Regions from separate parts of the Xanthobacter sp. ZOL 2024 genome, predicted to be linked through region 2. Evidence: riboswitches for the same ligand, from Rfam matches in the RefSeq annotation. Region 2 holds a riboswitch; the other holds the start of a gene.
The links. A riboswitch is a leader RNA that binds a small molecule or an ion and turns the genes downstream of it on or off. The one in region 2 is predicted to bind thiamine pyrophosphate.
Positions count from the first base shown of each region.

Region 1: linked by a shared signal. The riboswitch ahead of thiC (phosphomethylpyrimidine synthase ThiC) and the one ahead of thiO (glycine oxidase ThiO) in region 2 are both predicted to bind thiamine pyrophosphate.

Region 1 is NZ_CM128808.1:3,171,893-3,183,384, forward strand. Features, by position in the region: gene pabB (aminodeoxychorismate synthase component I) at 1-287, opposite strand, end outside; gene ACU4E7_RS14490 (AzlC family ABC transporter permease) at 494-1,261, shown strand; gene ACU4E7_RS14495 (AzlD domain-containing protein) at 1,258-1,605, shown strand; gene rfbC (dTDP-4-dehydrorhamnose 3,5-epimerase) at 1,651-2,211, opposite strand; TPP riboswitch at 2,355-2,463, shown strand; gene thiC (phosphomethylpyrimidine synthase ThiC) at 2,537-4,408, shown strand; gene ACU4E7_RS14510 (FUSC family protein) at 4,561-6,534, shown strand; gene ACU4E7_RS14515 (aldo/keto reductase) at 6,570-7,568, opposite strand; gene ACU4E7_RS14520 (NAD(P)-dependent oxidoreductase) at 7,599-8,477, opposite strand; gene ACU4E7_RS14525 ((Fe-S)-binding protein) at 8,673-10,034, opposite strand; gene ACU4E7_RS14530 (LLM class flavin-dependent oxidoreductase) at 10,093-11,097, opposite strand; gene ACU4E7_RS14535 (MerR family transcriptional regulator) at 11,183-11,492, opposite strand, start outside.
Region 2 is NZ_CM128808.1:4,578,358-4,589,849, forward strand. Features, by position in the region: gene ACU4E7_RS20940 (thermonuclease family protein) at 50-781, shown strand; gene ACU4E7_RS20945 (M48 family metalloprotease) at 838-2,304, shown strand; TPP riboswitch at 2,409-2,505, shown strand; gene thiO (glycine oxidase ThiO) at 2,496-3,692, shown strand; gene thiS (sulfur carrier protein ThiS) at 3,701-3,919, shown strand; gene thiG (thiazole synthase) at 3,946-4,731, shown strand; gene ACU4E7_RS20965 (thiamine phosphate synthase) at 4,736-5,344, shown strand; gene ACU4E7_RS20970 (hypothetical protein) at 5,569-6,930, shown strand; gene ACU4E7_RS20975 (L,D-transpeptidase) at 7,157-7,867, opposite strand; gene ACU4E7_RS20980 (BCCT family transporter) at 8,103-10,124, opposite strand; gene ACU4E7_RS20985 (thioredoxin family protein) at 10,521-10,757, opposite strand; gene ACU4E7_RS20990 (permease) at 10,776-11,492, opposite strand, start outside.

The DNA.
Region 1 (11,492 bases), 1.4 Mb from region 2:
ACCGCGCCGCCCAGGAAGGGCACGGGCCCGTCGACCGGGCGGGCCGATGCGGGAATCCGTAGGGCGGCGGCGAGCGCCGCGAACGGGTCCGTCGGCACCGCGCGGCCGTCGATCCGCGTGCCCGCGGCATCGGCGGTGATCACCCCATAGGGGTCTGCAACGATGTAGGAATAGCGGGCGCGGGCGTCCCCCGTGGCGGCGCTGTCGAGGAACGCGCAGAAGGGAGCGTCGGCAAAGGCGTGGAAGACGGCGAACGGGTCGCGATAGGGAAAGTCGAGGCAAAGCACGGGCAGGCGACCGATTCGAGCGAGAATGCCAAGGATGGCCGAGCCACGCCCCTGCGGCAACATCCGGTTCGGCGCGCGCCGGTCGGCTGCATGGCGGGCGTGGCCAGCTCTGCGCAAAGTGTGCCTGTCGGCACTCCCATGTAAATGATATGGCTCCCTTACGAGGCCTCTCCTCCATTTGTTTTCAGCTGTCGCCAAGACCCGAGATGTCCAGCCTGATTTCCTCCCCTGAGCCGCCGTCTTCCGCGCCCCATCCGGGCCCGCGCCACCGCTCGGCGCCGGGCTGGTTCTTGAATGGCATGCGCCACGGCATCTCAGTGCCGGCGCTGGTGCTGTTCGCCAGCTACACGGGCTTTGGCGCGCTGCTGCAGGGGGTGAATTTTCCGCTCGGTGCGGGTCTGTTGTCCACCCTGCTCATCTGGGCCCTGCCGGCGCAGGTCATTCTGGTGGGAGGGCTGGTGGCCGGCACGGCGCTGCCGGCCCTGGCGCTGGCCATCGGCCTGTCGTCCATGCGGCTACTGCCCATGGTGGTCTCGGTGGCGCCCTATATGCGCGGGCCGCGTCGCAACGTGTTCGCCGAGCTCCTCTGCTCCCATTATGTGGCCATGACCCTGTGGCTGGAGGGCCTGCGCCTGCTGCCCCATCTGCCCGGGGAAGCCCGGGTGCCGTTCACCCTGGGCCTCGGCAACATGCTGCTGTCGGTGAGCGTCACCGGCACTGCCGTGGGCTATCTCATCGCCGGCAGCCTGCCGGGTCCCATTGCGGCGGCCTTCCTCTTCCTCACGCCGTTGTCGTTCTCGGTGCTGATGGTGCGCAATGCGGTGGGGTTCACCGATTGGCTGGCGCTGGCGGCGGGCTTCCTCATCATGCCTTTCGCTCTTGGCCTCGATGGCGGGCTTGATCTGCTCATCGCCGGGGTCGGGGGTGGTTCGCTGGCTTATGTGGCCGGCCGGCTGCGACGGGGGCGCGCATGAGCGGGCAGCTGGGCGAGGGCGCCGCCATCCTCATCGTCGTGCTGGTGGGGTTCTTGCCCACTGAGGTGTGGCGCACCCTGGCGGTGCTGGCCGGCCGCCGGGTGGAGGCGGGCAGCGAGGTTTTTCTGTGGGTGAAGGCGGTGGCCGCGGCGCTGCTGGCGGCGGTGGTGGCGCGCCTGCTGTTCGATCCCGCCGCGCCGCTGCAGGTGGTGCCGCTGGCGGTGCGCCTGGCGGCGGTGGCGGGCGGCGTGCTCGCCTTCATGCTCACGCGCCGCTCGGTGTTCGTCGGGGTGCTGGTAGGCGAGGCCCTGCTGGTGGGCGCGATCCTCGCCTTCGGCGGCTAGACCGGCGCGGGGCGCCGGTCCACGTGAAGCGCCGGTGCGCGCGGCTCAGCCGTAGCGGAACAGCGGCGGCAGGTCCTTCAGCCGGGGATGCTTGCGGTCCTTGTCGGAAAGCACCACCTCCGCGGCGGCGACCGGCCAGGCGATGCCGATATCGGGATCGTCCCAGGCGACGCCGCCATCATCGGCGGCGCTGTAATAGTCGGTCACCTTGTAGACCACCTCGCAATTCTCCTCCAGCGTGCAGAACGCATGCAGGAAGCCGGGCGGAACCCACAATTGGGCGCCGGTGACCGCATCGAGGGTCACCGCCACGTGGCGGCCGAAGGTGGGGGAGCCATGGCGGATGTCCACGGCCACGTCGAAGATGGCGCCGCGCACCACGCGCACCAGCTTGCCCTGGGCGGTCGGGGGCTTCTGATAATGCAGGCCGCGCAGTGTGCCCTTCTGGGCCGAGAGTGAGTGGTTGTCCTGCACGAAGCCCATGTCGGCCACTTCGGCGCGGAAGGCGCGATCACTCCACGTCTCACTGAAAAAGCCGCGATGGTCCCCGAACCGCTTCGGTGTCACGAGCTTCACATCGGGAATGTCGAAGGTCTTCACGTCCATGAAATGTCCTCGCGCGCTGGCGGACGCGGCCCGGCGCGCCCGGCTTGTGTTTGAGCCCTGCACCGGCAATGGGTCAAGGCCCCGGACTTGGGCAGCTTCCCCTACGCCCACATTGACAAAGCCGCGCCAGCCCCTGACAGTTGCAGCGTTCCGAGGGGGGCCCCGAGTTCGGGGGCTGAGATTGGGCGCGCCGCCCTGACCCTTGAACCTGATCCGGCTCATACCGGCGGAGGGACGGGAACCTGCGGCATTCGCGCGTTGTCGCGCGCCGGCACCCAATCTGCCCCAATCGAGTGCGGATCGCTCGTGTCAGAGAGGATGCGCCATGAATACAGCCGTCGATCCGAACCAGTTGCACACGGGTGATCCCAAGACCGTCACCACCGGCCCCATCATGGGCTCGCGGAAGGTCTATGTGGAGGTCCCCGGCCAGGCCGATATACAGGTGCCCCTGCGCGAGATCGCCTTGTCCGATCCCGCCGAGGCCCCGGTGCGGGTCTATGATTCCTCCGGCCCGTATACGGAGTGCGATCCGCGCATCAATCTCGAACAGGGCATCCAGGGCCAGCGCGAGGCCTGGATCGCCAAGCGCGGCTATGAGGTGGTCACCCCTCGGGAGGTGAAGCCCGAGGACAACGGCTTTGCCGGCGACCGCCTGGTGGCGGCCTGTCCGGCCACGCGGGTGGTGCGCCGTGCCGCGCCGGGCCAGATGGTGACCCAATATGAGTTCGCCCGCGCCGGCATCATCACCGAGGAGATGATCTTCGCCGCGCACCGCGAGAACCTGTGCCGGGCCGAGCAGCTGGAGCGGGCTGAAGAAGCGCTGGCCCACGGCGAGACCTTTGGCGCCGAGGTGCCGGCCTTCGTGACCCCCGAGTTCGTGCGCTCCGAGATCGCGCGCGGGCGGGCCATCATCCCCGCCAACATCAACCACACCGAAATCGAGCCGATGATCATCGGCCGCAATTTCCTGGTGAAGATCAACGCCAACATCGGCAATTCGGCGGTCACCTCCTCCGCCGCCGATGAGGTGGAAAAGATGGTGTGGGCCATCCGCTGGGGCGCCGATACGGTGATGGACCTCTCCACCGGCCGCAACATCCACAACATCCGCTCGTGGATCGTGCGCAACTCGCCGGTGCCGATCGGCACGGTGCCCATCTATCAGGCGCTGGAGAAGGTGGGCGGCGATCCGCTCAAGCTCGATTGGGAGGTGTTCAAGGACACCCTCATCGAGCAGGCTGAGCAGGGCATCGACTATTTCACCATCCATGCCGGCGTGCGGCTCGCCCATGTGCCGCTGACCGCCCGGCGCACCACCGGCATCGTCAGCCGCGGCGGTTCCATCATGGCGCGCTGGTGCCTCGCCGGGCACCGGGAATCGTTCCTCTACGAGCGGTTCGACGAGATCTGCGACATCATGCGGGCCTATGACGTCTCCTTCTCTTTGGGCGACGGCCTGCGCCCCGGCTCCATCGCCGATGCCAACGATGCCGCCCAGTTCGCCGAGCTGGAGACCCTGGGCGAGCTCGCCACCGTGGCGTGGGACAAGGGCTGCCAGGTGATGATCGAGGGACCGGGCCACGTGCCCATGAACAAGATCAAGGCCAATATGGACAAGCAGCTCAAGGCCTGCGGCGAGGCGCCGTTCTACACCTTGGGCCCGCTCACCACCGATATCGCGCCTGGCTATGACCACATCACCTCGGGCATCGGCGCCGCCATGATCGGCTGGTTCGGCTGCGCCATGCTTTGTTATGTGACGCCCAAGGAGCACCTGGGCCTGCCCGACCGCGACGACGTGAAGACCGGCGTCATCACCTACAAGATCGCCGCCCACGCCGCCGATCTCGCCAAGGGCCACCCGGCGGCGCAGATCCGCGACGATGCGGTGAGCCGGGCCCGGTTCGATTTCCGCTGGCAGGACCAGTTCCACCTGGGCCTCGATCCGGACACGGCGCAGAAGTTCCACGACGAGACCCTGCCCAAGGACGCCCACAAGGTGGCGCACTTCTGCTCCATGTGTGGGCCGAAGTTCTGCTCCATGAAGATCACCCAGGAGCTGCGTGCCGAAGCCAAGGCCCTGGAAGGCATGGATCCGGCACTCACCGCCGATGTGGTGGCCGAGGGCATGCGGCAGAAATCGGAGGAGTTCCTGGCCGAGGGCGGCAAGCTCTATGTGAGCGCCGCCGAATAGGTGTGGTCCGCGTATTCGCGCGTGTGATGGCCCGGCTGGCTTGTGCCAGCCGGGTTTTTTGTGCTCATCCATGGGTGATTGCCCCGGCGCGGGGACAAGGCGCGTGGTTTCATATAACCTCTGGGTTCGGCTGCAGCGCGTAGAGGGCAGGGATGGACGCAGAACGGGCCGCCACGGCGGCGGAGGACAAGAGCCGCGGGTTTTCGCATCCGGGGTCATGGCTGAGGGAACTGGCGCGGAGCAAGCCGGCGCCGTGGCTCTGGGGCAAGGCGATTCGGGCGGCGTTCTGCATCGGTTTGCCGTTCTCCCTGGGCTATGCTTTCGATGCCACCACCACGGGCATGTGGGTGTCCCTGTCAGCGCTGATGATGACGGCGGGCGAGCCTGTCGGCGGCTACCGCTTCTCCGCCCGCTTCCTGGTGCTGTCCGGCGTCATCGGCGCGCTGGGCTTTCTGGCCGGCTATCTCACCGTTCTGCCCTGGGGCGCGGTGGTGGCGGCGATGGCCGTTCTCGGCGTGGTGGCGGGCCTGCTCAGCAGCTATGGCGCGGTCTGGTCCATTGGCGTCATGCAGGCTTTGCTGCTGGCCTCCATCGCCATCGGTGTTCCCGATATCGGGCCCTACTGGCGGCTGAGCCTGCTCTACCTCGTCGGCGTCGTGTTCTATGTGGCGGCGCTGGGCGTGCAGGCGCTGGTGGCGCGGGAGCGCCCGCAGCACCAGGCGACGACCGCGGCGCTGCGCGCGCTCGCGCAACTGGCCGCAGCGCTCGCCGGTGAGCGGGAGGACGCCAGCCGCGTGGAAGCCGCCCGCACACAGGTCACCGATGCCTATCGTGGCCTCACCACGGTGATGATGGAGGTGCAGTCGGGCAATGTCGGCCGCAGCAGCGCCGCCGATCATCTGGCGGTGCTGGTGCAGCGCTGCGACGCGGTGTTCGCCGCGCTGATGGCCACCGCCGATCGCACCACGCTACTCCGTGCGCGTGACGTGCTGCTTGCCGGTGCCGCGGGCGATGACGGTGCGCGCCGTACCGGCGGCGATCGGTTGATTGCGGCGGCGGAGGATCTGGTGGAGGCCGTGGTCGGCCGGGCGGATGGCGGGCCGGTGGCGACCCCTTCCGGCGCCCCGGCCCGACACGATTGGAGCGGCTGGCTGGGTCGGCTCGCGCCCGGCGCCGATGCGGTGCGTGCGGCGCTGGCGCTGGGCCTGTGCATGGGCCTCGCCTATGCGGCGCACTGGCTGGATCGCGAAAACCACTGGTTCTGGATTCCGCTGACCGTCGCGCTCGTGATGAAGCCGGATCTGGGCTCCATCTTCGCCCGGGCCGTGCTGCGTACCGTCGGCACCATGGGAGGCGCGGCGCTCGGGGTGGCGGCCCTGCTGTTGGTGCCCAAGGGCCAGGGCATCGTGCTGGTGCTGGCGCTGTTCGCGGCGGTGCTGCCCTGGGCCAAGCGCTATTCCTATGTGGTGCAGGCGGTGGCGCTGACGCCGCTGGTGCTGCTGCTGGTGGACATTATCGAACCCGGGCCGCGCAACGTGGATTATGCCGTGCAGCGCGTTGTGGACACCGCGATCGGTGGCCTTATCGTTCTGGTGTTCGGCTATTTCCTATGGCCCCGCACCCAATCCCGGCATCTGGCCAAGACCTTCCAGGGCGCGAAGAGTGCGTTGGCTGATTATCTGCGCGCCGCCTGCGCGCTGAAGCCGGCGGCCTCGGCGGCGGGCCTCGCCGCATATCGCTGGCAGGCCTATGGCCAGCTGGCGGACATGCGGGGCCACCTGCGCACGGCGGCCATGGAGCCGCCGCCCGCAAGCACCGAGGCGGCCGCCTGGTTTCCGCTGATTGCCGTGGCCGAGCGGATCTGCGATCACGTGACCACCTATGCCGGGGGCGGGTGGCCCGCCCCGCCGCCCGACGACGCGGCCGCCTTGGAGGCGCTTGCCGTCTATGTGGCGGCGACACCGGCGGAGCGCGCGGGCCTGCCACTGCCGCCGCGCCCCACATCCCCCGCCGCCGCGGTGCTCGCCGATGCCATTGGCGAGGAGCTGGCCCACATGGCCCGGCTGCAGGAGGACAATGGGGAAGTGCTGGGCCGGGCCTTCCGCCTGGTGGACCAGAGCCATTGAGGGCGCCGCCCCGCCTGATGTGGGGCGGCTGAGCCTCAGGGGGTGCCGGCGGGGCGCCGGGTGGGCGGCGCCATGAAGGCCGGGGAGACAGGATCGGTCACCGTGCGGGCCAGGATGGTGTCGATCTCAGCCTTGGTGTCGGCGTCGATATGGAAGCCGTCCACGTCACCCACCGGGTCCAACTGGCCGGGGTGGCGGGCACCCCACAAGGCGATGGTCGGTCCCTGGTCCAGCACCCAGCGCAGGGCCAGTGCCAGCACCGATTTGCCATAGCGCACCTTGGCCAGCGCCTTCAGCTCCTCCACCGCCGCGAGATATTGGGCAAAGCGCGGCGGGGTGAACTTGGGGTCCACCTTGCGCAGGTCGTCGCCCTCGAAGGTGGTGGTGGCGCTCATGCGACCGGAGAGCAAACCCCGGCACAACGCGCCATAGCTGAGCACGGTGAGGCCGGTGCGCGTCGCATAGGGCAGCACATCCGCCTCAATCTCCCGCTCGAACAGATTGTAAGGCGGTTGCACCGCATCGAGCTGCGCCACCGCGCGGAAGGCCTCCATCTGCGCCGGCGCGTAATTGGAGACGCCGATGGCGCGGATCTTCCCCTCCTGGCGCAGGGCGTCCAGGGTGCGGGCGGTGTCCTCGAACGGCGTCTCGAGGTCCGGCCAGTGCACCTGATAAAGGTCGATGACATCGGTGCCGAGCCGGCGCAGGGAGTCTTCGATTTCCTGGCGGATGCGGGCCGGCCGGCTGTCGCGGAACACCTTGCCGTCGGCCCAGGCAAGGCCGACCTTGGTGGCGATCTGCACCTTGTCCCTGAGCCCGCCGGTGAGCGCCTTGCCGACGATCTCTTCCGAACGGCCGAAGCCATAGACCGGGGCGGTGTCGATCAAGGTGATGCCGCGCTCCACGGCGGAGCGGATGGTGGCGATGGCGTCCTTCTCGTCGGAGCCGCCCCACATCCAGCCGCCGATGGCCCAGGTGCCGAGGCCGATGCGGGAGGTGGCGAGGCCGCTGGTGCCGATCTCGATTTGCTCCATGGCAATGTCTCCTTGTGGGTCAGGACGGGATCAGGGTTGCCCGGAATCGCGGGCGGCGAGGCGGCCGATTGCGGACCAGTCCTGATCGGCGCCGCCGGTGGCGAGCAGGGTGAGGAAGCGGTCGCGCAGCAGGCTCGCCAGAGGCAGCGGCACTTCCAGCGCCTCGGCGGCGGCGAGCGCCAGCTTGATGTCCTTGAGGCCGAGCGGCGCGGCAAAGCCCACCGGCGCGTCGCCGGGCTCCGCCAGCAGGCGGCCGTAATTCTTGTAGACCGGCGCGCCGAACAAGGTGGTGGTGAGCAGCTCCAGATATTGGGTCTTGTCGAGCCCCGCCTTGCCCACCAGCGCCATCGCCTCGCCGAGGGATTCGATGACGCAGGCGATGAGGAAATTGCCGGAAAGCTTGATGAGATTGGCGCGGCTCGGCTCCTGCGCCACCACGAAGGTCTTCTGGCCCATTGCGTCGAGCAGCGGCTGGGCTGCATCGAGCGCCGCTGTCGCGCCGGCGGCCACCACGAACAGGTTGCCCGCGGCCGCCACGTCGGGCCGGCCGAACACCGGGGCGGAGAGATAGAGCTGGCCGGCGGCCGCGTGGGCGGCGGCGAGCCGCTCCGACAAGGCGACGGAGATGGTGCTGGCGGAGACGTGCACGGCGCCCTTGGGCAAAGTGGCGAGCAGCCCTTCGGCGCCGAACACCACCTCTTCGGCGGCCGCATCGTGGGCCAACATGGTCACCACCGCGGCGCCCCGGCAGGCATCGGCGACGGTGGCGGCGCGGTGCGCCCCCTCGGCCACCAGGGCCTCGGCCTTGGCCGGGGTGCGGTTGAAGACGGTGACGGTATGGCCGGCCTTCATGAGGTTGCGGGCCATGCCCGAACCCATCTGGCCCAACCCGATGAACCCGACCTGCAATCCAATCTGCATGGGCTGCATCCTCTCCGGCTGTGGTCCCAAGCGCCGCCGGCACGGCCACCGCCGACGCAATCGGGGGCACCATGGTCCGGGGCGGCCGATCCATCAAATGGATTGTGGAGATGGGACTCATCGCCATCCGGCATGGATCACCGGCGCTGGCCACTCACGGCAAGTGCCTGACGCAGCGAGAGTTCAGCGCAGCGGATGGGCAAGGGCGTCCTGGAGCAGGAGGGCAATGTGGCGGGCCTTGCGGCCGGTGCCGTGCTCGATCTGGTGGCGGCAGGAAAAGCCGTTGGCGATCAGCGGGGTCTCGTCGCCGGCGGCGCGCACGGCTGGCAAGAGCGCCAGCTCTGCCATCCGCATGGAGGCGTCATAATGCTCCGCCTCCAGGCCGAACGATCCGGCCATGCCGCAGCAGCTGGTCTCGACGATGTCGTAGGAGAAGCCGGGGATCCAGGACAGCACCTTGCGGGTCGCCTTCATCACCCCGAAGGCTTTCTGGTGGCAGTGGCCGTGCAGCAGGGCCCGGGGCAGGTCGAGGGGCTTTAGATCCAGCCGCAGGCCCTTGTTCTGATGTTCGCGGGAGAGGAACTCCTCCAGCAGATAGAGCTGTTTGCCCAGATCCCCCACCTGCGGGCCGAGGCCCAGGCTGTAGAGCTCGTCGCGCAGCGATAGCAGGCAGGAGGGTTCGAGGCCGATGATGGGGGTCTTGGCGGCGATCTCGTTCCGGAAGGCGGCGAGCACGCGCTTCGCTTCGCCGCGGGCCTTCTCCACCATGCCGGTGGTGAGATAGGTGCGCCCGCAGCACAGGGACCGGTCGGGTTCGGCATCGTCGGCGGCGGGGCGGGCGATGCGCACACGATAGCCGGCGGTCTCCAGCACGTTCTGGGCGGCGGCCGCCACTTCCGGATCGAAATGGTGGCAGAAGGTGTCCACGAACAGGATCACCTCGCCCCGCGGCGCCGCGTCGGCGGCGAGGGTCGGGGTCGGGGTGAACGGGCGGGCGCTGGGCTCGGGAATGGGCCGGCGGGCGGTGATGCCGAGCCACCTTTCGGCCACCCCGGCGGCGAGCCGCCAGCGGTTGCGCAGACGGATGGCGGCGCGCAGCAGGCGGCGATGCCGGCCGGTCCATTCCGGCACCCCGCCGAACAGGCGGGTGCGGGTGGGCACGCCTTTGATCTCGTGCCGCTGGGCGAGGTATTCGGTCTTGATGAGCGTCATATCCACGGCGCTCGGGCATTCCTTCTTGCAGGCCTTGCACGACACGCACAGGTCCATGGCCGCATCGAGCCGGGGATCGGCGAAGGCGGTGGCGCCGGAGCCGTCGTTGAGGGCGGCCTTGAAGGCGGCCACCCGCGCCTCGGTGGAATGGGCCGTGTCGCCGGTGATGCGGTACGACGGGCACATCACTCCTTTGCCGGTATTGCGACAATCGCGGCTGTGCATGCACACCGCCACCGCCTTGGCGTAATTGCCTCCGGTTGCAGGAATTCCGGAGTAGGCATCGCCAATGCCGTAGGTGTCGTAAGCCGACCAGTCGAGGAATGTCTTCATGCCGCACGCTCCCGCCGACGCGCGCAAGCAAGAAGCACGCCGGCGGGAGGGGGAAAGCCTACACTGGCGGGGTCACCCCGGTGTCGAGGCCGAGGCCGGCGATGATCTCGAACGCGCGCAGCCGCAGGATGGGGTCGTAGATGTCCGACACCACCATCACCTCATCCACCCCGGTCTCGGCGATGAAGGCGGAGAGGCCTTCGCGCACGGTCGCGGGGCCGCCCACCACGGTGCGCGCCAGCATGCGCATGGCCTGGGCCTTTTCCATGGGGCTCCAATAGGTCTCGATGTCGTCGATGGGCGGCTGGCTGAGGCCGCGGGCGCCGCGGAAGATGTTGGTGAAGGACATCTGCTGGGTGGTGGCGAGCCGGCGGGCCTCCGCATCGCTCTCCGCGGCGATCACGTTGATGCCGGCCATGGCATAGGGCTTGTCCAGCACCGCCGAGGGCTTGAAGCGCTCGCGATAGACCGCCAGCGCGTCCATCAGCTGGTCCGGCGCGAAATGGGAGGCGAAGGCGTAGGGCAGGCCGAGCTCGCCGGCGAGATAGGCGCCGAAGGTGGAGGAGCCGAGGATCCACAATGGCACGTCGGTGCCTGCCGCCGGCACCGCCTGCAGGGTCTGGCCGGGCTGGACGGGCTGGAAATAGGCCTGCAGCTCCAGCACGTCCTGGGGGAAGCGCTCGGCATCGGCATAGGAGCGGCGCAGGGCGCGCAGGGTGGTCTGGTCAGTGCCCGGTGCGCGGCCGAGGCCGAGATCGATGCGGCCGGGAAACAGGCGGGCCAGGGTGCCGAACTGCTCGGCGATGACCATGGGCGCATGGTTGGGCAGCATGATGCCCCCGGCGCCCACGCGGATGGTGTGTGTGCCGGCGGCGATATGGCCGATCACCACCGAGGTGGCGGCGGAGGCGATACCCGGCATGTTGTGATGCTCCGCCACCCAGAAGCGGCGATAGCCCCACTTTTCGGCATGGGCGGCGAGGTCACGGGCATTGTCGAGGGCGTCGCGGGCATCGGCATCAATGCGCACCCGCACCAGATCGAGGATGGACAGAGCAGCCATGGATAAGCCTTGAGTTCGTCGCGACAGGTGCGGCCTGTCGCGTGGGGAGGGGTGACGGTGCCGGGACCGGCGTCTCGCGAATGGGTCAGCGCGGCGCTCGCCGTTTCGGCGTCGCCTGCGGTGGTCGGGTCTGAGGCGCGTGGGGCGGCGGCGCGGGGCGCTCATCCGTCTCCGTGTGGAAACGGCAGTGGGTGTGATCGGCCAGGGTTTCGATCACCCGGCAGTCGCCGATGCGGCCGTGGTCGCAGGCGCGCACCATGAGGTCGAGCTCCGCCTCCAGGGCCTTCAGCGCGGCGATGCGCCGGCGCACCTCGGTGAGCCGCGCGCGGGCGATGGCGTCCACCTCGGCGCACGACTGGTCGGGATGGCCCTGCAACTGCAGCAGGGCGCGGATG
Region 2 (11,492 bases):
GGACGCCACTGAGGCGACGGGTGCGACGCCCTCGGCCGACAGGCCGCGCATGGTGCAGCTGGAAGATGACGGCAGCCTGCGGCTGTCGGATGGCCGGCGCCTGGTGCCCATGCAGGTCGTGCTGCCGGTGCGCTTTGGCGCTGACGCACCGCTCTGGGCCGGTGCCCGCGCCGCCGTCTCGAACCTCGCTGGTGTGCCCCTGCGCCTCGGCGCCACCTCCACCGATCGCCACGGCCGCCTCATCGGCGCGGCGTGGCTGGACGACACTTCCGCCGGGCAAAACGAAAATGGCAGCACCGGCGAGAGCCTCGCCCTGGCGCTGGTGCGCGCGGGCGCCGCCTATGCGGATCCCACCCCCGCCTGCACCGACAGTCTTCTGGCGGCGGAAGACGCGGCCCGCCGGACGGCGCGTGGACTGTGGCAGGCGGCCGGCGCGCGCCCCGGCACCACGGATATTGAAGGCCTCAGCGCCCGCGCCGGTTTGTTTTCCGTAGCGGAAGGCCGCATTCTGACGGTTGGCGTGCGCCGGGATCGTACCTATCTGAATTTCGGTGACAGCTGGCGGCAAGACTTCACCGTCATGATGGCGACGGCGGATTTCGCCACAATCTTCGGGCATGGCCTAGATCCCGCCATGTTGCGTGGCACCATGGTGCGCGTGCGCGGCGTGGTGCGCGAACAGGGCGGGCCGGCCATGGTGGTGAAGACCGCCGCCGCGGTCACGCGGCTGGTGGATGACGATACGGAGCGATCGGCCGATCGCCGGGGGAAGAGGCAGTGAGCGTGAGCGGGCGGACCGCACCGGGGCAAGCGTGCCCGTGCCGCAAGGCGCGGCCGCTGGCGCATGCCCGCTGGAGCCGCTGGGCGCTCGCCGCCGTGGTGCCCCTGTTCCTGACCAGCTGCGCCAATGTGGACCTGGACCAGGCGAGCGTGCCCCTCTCCTCCGGCGCCGCCTCCGAATATGCCGGCATGACCCCCGCCCAGCAGCGCGAGCACGAGCGGCTGGTGGCGAGCTATGGCGGCACCTATGACGATCCGGAACTGAAGGCGCTCATCCAGCAGGTGGTGGAACGGCTGGTGGCGGCATCTGAGCGGCCGGACCTGAAATACCGCGTCACGGTCCTCAACTCGCCGGCCATCAACGCCTTCGCCCTGCCGGATGGATCGCTTTACGTCACCCGCGGCCTGCTGGCGCTGGCCAACGACACCTCCGAAATGTCGTCGGTGCTGTCCCATGAGATGGCCCATGTGATCGCCCGCCATGCCACCATCCGCGAGGACCAGGTGAAGCAGGCGGTGCTGGTGAGCCGGGTCATCTCCGATGTGGTGAACGACCCCGACCTCGGCGCCCTCGCCATGCAGAAGAGCCGGCGCACCCTCGCCTCCTTCTCCCGCGGGCAGGAGCTGGAGGCGGACGCCATCGGCGTCGGCATCGCCTCGCGCGCGGGGTTCGACCCCTATGGCGCCTCCCGCTTCCTGACCGACATGGGCAAATATGCGGAGATCCGCTCCACGGCGCTGGGCGGCTCGTCCTCCTCCACCACGCCGGACATGGACTTCCTCTCGTCCCACCCGGCGACGCCGGAGCGCATCTCCATCGCCATCGCCAACGCCCGCCAATATGCCACCCCCGGCTCCGGCGAGCGCGACCGCGCGCTCTATCTCTCCGCCATCAACGGCATGGTCTATGGCGACGACCCCAAGGAAGGCTTCGTGCGCGGGCGCAAGTTCTTCCATCCCAAGCTGGGCTTCACCTTCACCGCGCCGGAGGGCTTCTCGCTGGAGAACACCTCCCAGGCGGTGCTGGGCGCCACCGGCTCTGGCCGCGAGGCGCTGCGGCTCGACGCGGTGCGGGTGAACCCCGACCAGTCGCTGGCCCAATACCTCTCTTCCGGCTGGATCGACGGGGTGGAGATCAATACGGTGGAGACCCTCTCGGTGAACGGCTTTTCCGCCGCCACCGCGATCGCCCGGGGCGATCAGTGGTCGTTCCGCATGTTCGCCATCCGCTTCGGCTCCGATGTCTACCGGCTGATCTTCGCCGCCCGCGAGCTGACGCCGGAGCTGGACAAGCAGTTCCGTGCCGCCGCCACCACCTTCCGCCGGGTCTCCCTTAACGAGGCGGAGACGGTGAAGCCGCTGCGGGTGCGGGTGGTCTCGGTGGGCCTGGGCGACACCGCCGACAAGCTCGCCGCCCGCATGCAGGTGCCCGACCGCCACATGGAGCGCTTCCTGGTGCTCAACGGGCTCGAGAACGGCAACAAGATCAAGTACGGCGACAAGGTGAAGATCATCTCCGAATAGGCCCGCCGAGTCGCGCCGGCCACCCCCTGCCCGCCCCGCAAAGCTGCACCCGCGCTCGCCTTCGCGCCGGCGCTTGCGGTCTGCCGATCCGACGTGGAATAATAGAGGCCGGCCTGGGGTGCCGCGTGCGCACGCGGCTGAGATCATACCCATCGAACCTGTCTGGATCATGCCAGCGTAGGGAGGTGCCGATGAGCGAGAGCTTGTCGCCTGTGTCTTCGTCCCCGTCTTCCCTCGCCACCCTGCGACCCGGGATCGCTCCCCGCGTCGCCATCGTCGGCGGCGGGGTGATGGGTCTTTCGCTCGGCTGGCAACTGGCCGGCGCGGGCTGCGCCGTCTCCCTGTTCGAGGCCGGCGAGACCGGGCGCGGCGCCAGCCACGCCGCCGCCGGCATGCTGGCCGCCTGCGCCGAGGCCGAGCCGGGGGAAGAGGAGTTGCTCGCCCTCAACCGCGCCAGCCAGGCCCTGTGGCCCGCCTTCGCCGCGGAACTCGAGGCCGCCTCCGGCGCAAGCGTCGACCTGCGCACCGAAGGCACCCTCACCATCAGCCTCACCGCCGACGATGGCGCCCGGCTGCGCCATCTGTTCGCCTTCCAGACATCCCTCGGCCTCCCCGTTCAGTGGCTGACCGCCGCCGAGACCCGCCGGCGCGAGCCGCGCCTTGCCGGCCAGCTGTCCGGCGCCATCCTCACCGCCGAGGACCACCAGGTGGACAACCGCAAGGTGGCCGCCGCGCTGAAGATCGCCGCCGCCCGCGCCGGCGTCTCGATCTTCGAGCACAGCCCCGTCGCCAAGGTGGCCACCAGCGGCGGCCGGGTGCTGGGCGTGGTGGTGGGCGAAGAGCTGAAACCCGCCGATGTGGTGATCCTCGCCGCCGGTGCCTGGAGCCGGGGGGTGGACATCACCCCCGCCGCGCCGCTGCCGGTGCGCCCGGTGAAGGGGCAGATGCTGGCCCTGCGCATGGATCCGGCCGCGCCCCTCCTCAACCATGTGATCTGGGCGCCGGGTTCCTATCTGGTGCCGCGCCGCGACGGCCGGCTGATCCTCGGCGCCACCACCGAGGAGAAGGGCTTCGACACCGACCTGACCGCCGGCGGCCAGCTGGCCCTGCTCACCCACGCCTGGCGCGCTTTGCCGGGGCTGGAGGAGCTCTCCATTCACGAGCAATGGGTGGGCTTCCGCCCCGGCAGCCGCGACGATGCCCCCATTCTCGGCCCCAGCGCCGAGGTGGAGGGGCTGGTGTTCGCCACCGGCCATCACCGCAACGGCATCCTGCTGCTGCCGGTGACCGCCCGGCTGGTGGCGGATTTCGTCCTTTCCGGCCGGCTCGATCCTTTGGCCGCGCCCTTCGAGGCCGGCCGCTTCGCCCCCCGGGCCGCCGCAGAATGAGCCCCGCCATGACCGTGCCCGCCCTCGACCTCACCGTGAACGGCGCCGCTGAGGCGCTGAGCGTCGTCACCGTCAGCGACCTTCTGGACGCCAAGGGCATCGATGCCACCCGCAAGGGCATCGCGGTGGCCCGCAACGGCGCGGTGGTGCCGCGCCGGGCCTGGACCGACACCCGCCTCGCCAGCGGCGACACGCTGGAGATCATCACCGCCAAGCAGGGCGGCTGAGCCGGCGCACGACAACGAGAAAAGCCATGACCGATCTCCTTTCCGACGACCCGCTCGTCATTGCCGGACGCAGCTTCCGCTCGCGTCTGTTCCTGGGCACCGCCGGCTATCCCAACCAGAAGGTGTTTCTGGATGCGCTGGCCGCCTCGGGCGCCGAGATGGCCACCGCCTCCATCCGCCGCATCAGCCTTGCCGGCTATGAGGAAAGCCTCACCGATCTCCTCTCCGGCCGGGTGCACATTCTGCCCAACACCGCCGGCTGCCAGACCGCCAAGGATGCGGTGCTCACCGCCGAGCTGGCGCGCGAGGCGCTGGACACCAATTGGGTGAAGCTGGAGGTGATCGGCGATCGCGAACTGCTCTATCCGAATGTGGAAGAGCTGCTGAAGGCCACCGAGGAGCTGGTGAACGCCGGCTTCGTGGTGCTGCCCTATTGCACCGACGATCCGGTGACCTGCCAGAAGCTGGCGGACCTCGGCGCCGCCACCGTGATGCCGCTGGGCTCCATGATCGGCACCGGGCTCGGCATCGCCAATCCGCACATGATCGAGCTCATCTGCGCCCGCTCGCCGGTGCCGGTGGTGCTGGATGCCGGCCTCGGCACCCCGTCCGATGCGGCGCTGGCCATGGAGCTGGGCTGTTCGGCGGTGCTGCTCAACACGGCGGTGTCGAAGGCGCTCGATCCGGTGCGCATGGCGGCGGGCTTCCGCGCCGCGGTGGATGCCGGCCGGCTCGGCCGCCGCGCCGGGCGCATTCCCCGCAAGCTCCATGCGGAGGCCTCCAGCCCCGAATTCGGCCTCGTGGGCAGCTGAGCCCATGCTGCCCCGCCCGCCTCTGCTCGTCATCACCGATCGCAGCCAGGCGCGGGGCGACCTCGCCGACATCATCGCCGCCGCCTGCGCCGCCGGCTGCCGCTGGTTCAGCCTGAGGGAAAAAGACCTGCCCGAGGGCGAGCAGATCGCCCTGTTCGCCCGCCTGCGTGCCGTCACCCGCCCCTCCGGCGCCACCCTCACCCTGCACGGCCCGGCAACGCTGGCCGCCGCCGCCGGGGCCGATGGCGTCCACCTCTCCGCCGGCAGCGACCCGGCCGCCGCCCGCGCGCTGCTCGGCCCGGGGGCCCTCATCGGCCTGTCCACCCACACCCGCGCGGAAGCGGTGGCCGCCGACCCGGCCCATCTCGACTACATCACCCTGAGCCCGCTCTTCCCCACCCCCTCCAAACCCGGCTACGGCCCCGCTTTGGGCCTCCCCGGCCTCACCGAGGCCGCCGCCACCGCCCGCGTCCCCATCATCGCCCTGGGCGGCATCACCGCCGCCACCGCCACCGCCTGCCGCGCCGCCGGAGCGGCCGGGGTGGCCGTCATGGGCAGCGTGATGCGGGCGGGAGATGTGGGAAGGGAGGTGCGGGGGGTGGTGGGAGCGTAGCGGGGGGCGCGGTTAATCCGGCGTAGCCACGCGGCTGCTTTCGACCCCATTGCTGTCGTTCGATCCTGAAGCACGAGTTCTAAATAGCTGACGCTCGCAGTCGGTGTTACCGGTGGTAAATGCGGCGATACCCTTAGCCCGGTGCGCAAGGCCCACTATTCTATCGAGCCTTGCGGTTACGTTGGTTGCAGATGCACTAGACCTGCTCGGCAAGGGGATCGACCATGGCGACGCTGGAATCGTATGTAGAGGCATTAATCGCGGAACTGACCCGCATTCAAGCTCCCGGATCGGTACCGGAACCGGATGAGGAAGGGTTTTCGCTTCCAGGCCAAATTGCTGTCGGGAACGACCGCTTCATAATGACGACGCGGGAGATGGAGCGGCTGATTAAGCTTTCTTCGCGAGAGCTCAAGCGCGGCGATCCGGCCCTAAGCCGCTCTCATACCGATAAGGAATGGAATTGGACGGTGCGGGGTGCCTTCGGCCCAGCGCTGATGCTGATCGATCTCGATGACGACCGGCAAGAGAATGCCCGCACTGTTGTCGCGGCCATCCGCGCGGCCGTTAGTGGACCTAGCAAGACACACGGCCCTGCTGAGCATGCGTTCGGTTGCACTCTGTTTGGCAACTTTGATGTCGCACCGTTTTCGATTGGTCCAGTGCAGTTTGAGCCACGTTCGGCGTGGCTCGCACGCAAGCTTTCTGACGGCGACGTTAGCAAGACGACCGCGCAGCGCGTCATGCGCGTCTGGTCTGGAGGCAAGCCGCGTAAGCGCAAGACATCGGTCGAGTCTATACGGGAGCGGGATATTCTCGATGCCGTGGGCAAGTGTCCGTATGTGTGTAGTGTCCGCACCGAGGGGCTCGCCTCCGAAGCCGGTCGTCTTAAAGCGCAAACAGCTGCGCGCCTTGCATTGACAGGAATTGCCCTGCGCTGGGCCGTATCCTCCAGAGCGCTCGATGGGTTCCGCCTGTTGGTCGATCCGTCTGTTCGCCGCCAGCGCTCGCTGGTGTTTAAACCGAAGGTCGGAACGCTGTCTGGCGGCAACCTAATGGGGCTGCCGCATGGTCCTAACATTAGTCCTGGAGACTGGGCGAAAGAACTGGCGAAGAACCGTGGTGACTTTGATGTGGTGGGCGAGGCAATCACTTATTACCTCTCGCGTGACGGGAGGGTGGCGCGTCCCGCGCTCATGAATACGTTTGCGCAGGCGCTACTATGGTTCCATGAGGGATGCCGGGATGAGGTGGAACTGATGGCCGTGGTGAAGTTCTCGGCGTGCCTCGATGCCCTCGCCAGTGGCGGCAAGTCCAACGGGATCAGAAGCCTAATCCGAGCCCGGCTTGGCATGCAGGACGACAAGCCGATCCGCAAAGATGGCCCCACCATGCACCAGGCGGTAGAAGAGATTTACAGCTCGGGCCGCAGCCGCACGATACACGGCACCAACGATAAGATCGGCAATGATTGGTCATCTACTCGGGCGCTGGCAGAACAGTTTGCGCGGATATGCCTTGTGATGAGTCTGGACTGGGCAGTCAGTAATCCTACCAGTGACGACCCGCTGGCCCTCAGGAAGTGAATGAACAGGGTATGCCCTGACCGGTCTTGCCTCTTCCGACCCCAATTCGGTGATCGGCGGAATGACCACTCCTTCAAAAGCCCATTCAAATAGCGGACAGGCAGATAACCACCCCAAAACAGACATTGGCTACGACCTCAGCGAACGGCTGCGTCCGGCGCAAAGCCGAGCGCTTCCAATCAAGCTACGGCTCAATACCCGCACCGACCCGCACCGCACCGCCCCCCTACGCCGGCAGCACCACCACCTTGGTTTTCACCGGGGTGCGGGCGTAGAGGTCGAGCATGTCTTGGCTCAGGAGGCCCACGCAGCCGCTGGTGACGCCGCTGCCGATGGATTCCGGGTCGCTCGTGGCATAGATGGTGTAAAGGGTGTAGCTGCCGTTCTGGTAGAGATAGAGGGTGCGCGCGCCCAACGGGTTGTCGAGGCCGCCGGGCATGCCGCCGGCGTATTTGGCCGCCTCGGGCTGGCGCTTGATCATCTCCTTGGGCGGGGTCCACACCGCCCATTCGCCCTTGCGGCCCACATAGGCATCGCCGCTCCAGCGGAAGCCGTCGCGGCCCACATTGGCGCCGTAGCGGGTCGCCATGCCGTCTTCCTCGATGCGGTAGACGTAATAATTGCCGGGATCGACGATGATGGTGCCCGGCTCTTCCTTGGTCTCATAGCGCACGGTGCGGCGGTAGTATTTGGGATTGACCTTGCTGAGGTCCACCGCCGGAATAGGGAACTTCTCTTCCGGCACCGGCCCATAGACCTTCTGCGCCTCGGCGAGGGTCATGCCATCCATGCCGGCGCAGCCGGCCAGGCCCAGCGCGCCGAAGCCGAGGGCCGAGCCCACCAGGAAGCTGCGGCGGCTGAGGGCGCCCGCGCACGGCTGCGGCGCGGCGGCCTGTTCACTCACGCCGCCGGCGGCGGTCCCACAATCCTTGATCATGACCTGGCAAACCCCTGTCCCGTGGCCCGGCGCGGCACCCCGCCAGCCCCGTGTCGGGCGGAGAGTGCCGCCACACGGCGCCGCTGGCAAGCGCAAGCGCCATCAGGTCGCCCCTGAGGCCCGCGCGCCCGCCCTCGCTGCGCCACAGACACCGAGATCACGGCAGCAGTGAGGTGGCCGGCGCGCCGCGGGCGTGCCGCGCATCGTCTGGCGCCGGCCCGTCTCCGCCGCGGGCTCAGGTGGCCGGCTGCTGGGCGGGCCCCTGCCCTTCCGCGCCATGCTCAGGCGCCTCGGTCACCAGCTGGGAGGCGGGCGACTGCACCAGCAGCAGATAGCGCTCGAACTGCACCAGCACATCCGCCAGCAGCTGCTCGCGGCTCATGCCCATGACATCGTAGCCACGGCCCCCATTGGAGAAATAGGTGCGCGCCTCATAACGGAAGTCGGGCTTGGCGGCTTCATAGGCGGAAAAGGTGGGCAGCCGGCGGGCCACCGGCATCACCCCATAGACGAAGTCGCGCACCCCGTCCGCCGGGGCCGTGAGGGCCACGGCGCCATTCTCCTCGCGCACCTCGGCCGGCCGGCCCCGCCGGGTCAGCTCCACGGCCACCTGTTCCAGCGCCGGCCGGGCCTGGGTGGCGATGAAGGCTTCCACTTCCTTCAGGTCCGGCGAATGCAGGATGAGCGCGAGCCGGCGCTGCCAGGTGAGGCCCGAGGCCGGGTGCGCGGGGGCCGGCGCCGCCGGCTGCGCGGCCTGCGCCTCCCGCTGCGCCACATCCGCCCGCATGCCCACGAACAGCGCCCACACCAGCGCCAGCATCACGAAGGTGAAGGGCAGCGCGCTGGCGATGGTGGCCGATTGCAGCGCGCCAAGGCCCCCGGCCAGCAGCAGCGCCGCCGCCACGCCCCCTTCCAGCGCGCACCAGAACACCCGCTGCAGGGTCGAGGTCTCGGTGGCGCCGCCGGCGGCGATGGCATCCACCACCAGCGAGCCGGAATCCGCCGATGTCACGAAGAAGATGGCGACCAGCGCGATGGCCAGGGTGGAGGTGACCGGCGACAGCGGCAGATATTCAAAGAACTGGAACAGGCCCACGGACACGTTCTGCGCCACATCCGCCGCCAATTGGCCATTGGCCACCGTGGTGTCGATGAGGATGGCGGTGTTGCCGAACACGGTCATCCAGAAGAAGGTGAAGCCGGCCGGAATGAAGAGCACCGCCACCACGAACTCGCCCACCGTGCGGCCGCGGGAGATGCGGGCGATGAACATGCCCACGAACGGCGACCAGGAAATCCACCACGCCCAGTAGAACAGCGTCCAGCCATCGATCCAGGGGGTCGGCTGATAGGCGTAGATGTTGAAGGTGCGCAGCAGCAGGGTATCGAGATAAAGGCCGATGTTCTGCACGAAATCGCGGAACAGCGCCTCGGTGGGGCCCACCACCAGCACGAACAGCATCAGCGCGATGGCCAGCACCAGATTGGTCTCGGAGAGGATGCGCACCCCCCGATCCAGCCCCGAGACCACCGAGACGGTGGCGCAGCAGGTGATGACCGCGATGAGCGGCAGCTGCACCTCGATGCCGATGGGAACGCCCAGCAGATAGTTGAGGCCGGCATTGATCTGCGACACGCCCAGCCCCAGCGAGGTGGCGATGCCGAAGATGGTGCCGACGATGGCGAAGATGTCCACCGCATGGCCGATGGGGCCGTTGATGCGGTTCTTCAGCAGCGGATAAAGGCCGGAACGGATGGTGAGGGGCAGGTTGTAGCGATAGCCGAAATAGGCGAGCGAGAGGCCCACCACCGCATAGATCGCCCAGGCATGAATGCCCCAGTGGAAGAAGGTGACCGTCATCGCCTCGCGCATGGCGGCCACGGAGCGCGGCTCGGCGGTGGGCGGGGTCATGAAATGGGTGATGGGCTCACCCACCGCATAGAACATCAGGCCGATGCCCATGCCGGCGGCGAACAGCATCGCCACCCAGGAGGTGAACTTGAAGTCGGGCACCGCATCATCCGGGCCGAGCTTGAGGCGGCCATACCGGCCCACCGACAGGATCAGCACCGCCGCCAGGAAAATGCCGACCGCCAGCAGATAGAGCCAGCCGAAGGCCGAAAGAATGGAGCTCTGCAGCTGCGAGAAGATCTCGCCCGCGCGGTCGGGCGCGACGACGCCGACCATGAGAAACATGGCAATGAGCAAAACGGAACCGAAGAACACGGGCGGGTTGATGACAATGCGGCTGAACATGACTCCCCTTGCGATCTATTGTGGGCTGATATGCGGCCAATAAACACCATAATCCGGCCAGATTCCACCCATAATCGCCTATAATTTCTATAAATAACAAATACATAATAATGATAAATTTATATAATTGAAAAATTATATTATCTTACGGATTAAATATTCTTTCTGATCGCGGGGGCTTCATTCATGTAGTGTCGTTCTGCGACGACTTTCGGCACACGCGTCATTTCTGTGTGAGCCTGCGGCAGCGCGCCGACCCCATGACCTTGCCCGGAGCACCCCCGTGGGGGCTCTTCAATGCGCGCATCTGGGCAAAGCTGCGCACGCAAAAAACAAGGGCGCAACCTTGCGGCCGCGCCCTTCGGGATGTGCACCGGGTCCATTGCCGCGTCGGCCTCAGGCCTTCAGCCAGCCCTCCACGGCCGCCACCTCCGGCACGCCGCCGGCGTGGACCACCTTGCCGTCGATGACCACACCGGGGGTGGAGAGGATGCCGAATTTGGCGATCTGCACGTAGTCGGTGACCTTTTCCACGGTGACGTCCACGCCCAGGCGCGCGGCCGCCTCCGAAATCAGCTTCTGGGTGGCCTCGCAGCGCTTGCAGCCGGAGCCCAGCACTTTCACGTCCCTCATGGCACGTCCTTCCCTCGATCAGGAAAACAACAGGTTGAACAGATAGCCCACCATCAGGATGCCGCCGCCCACCACCGCCAGGAACACCGCGATCAGCCGCAAGGTGAGCACCTTGCGCAGAATGATCATCTCCGGCAGCGACAAAGCGATCACCGACATCATGAAGGCGAGGGTGGTGCCCAGGGCGGCGCCCTTGTCCAGCAGCGCCTCGACAATGGGAATCACCCCCGCCGCATTGCTGTACATGGGAATGCCCACCAGCACCGCCGCCGGCACCGACCACCAGGCATCGGCGCCCATGATCCTCGCCATCAGCTCGGCCGGTACATAGCCATGAATCAAGGCCCCGGCGGCGATGCCGACGATCATCCAGATCCATACCCGGCCGACGATGTCGCGCACCGCCTCCAGGCCCAGCTTCAGACGATCGACAAAGGACAGCCGCCCCTGCGGAACGGCGAGGCCGGCCCCGGCCTGGATCTCCTTCACCCAATCCTGAAGCCAGCCTTCCAGCTTCAGCCGACCGATGACCCAGCCAGCGACGATGGCGAGGGCGAGCCCGAACGCCAGATAAGTCAGCGCCACCGGCCAGCCCACCAGAGCGAACAGCAGCCCCAGGGCCACCTCGTTCACCATGGGCGCGGCGATGAGGAAGGAGAAAGTGACGCCCAGCGGCACCCCGGCGGACACGAAGCCGATGAACAGCGGCACCGCCGAGCAGGAGCAGAAGGGTGT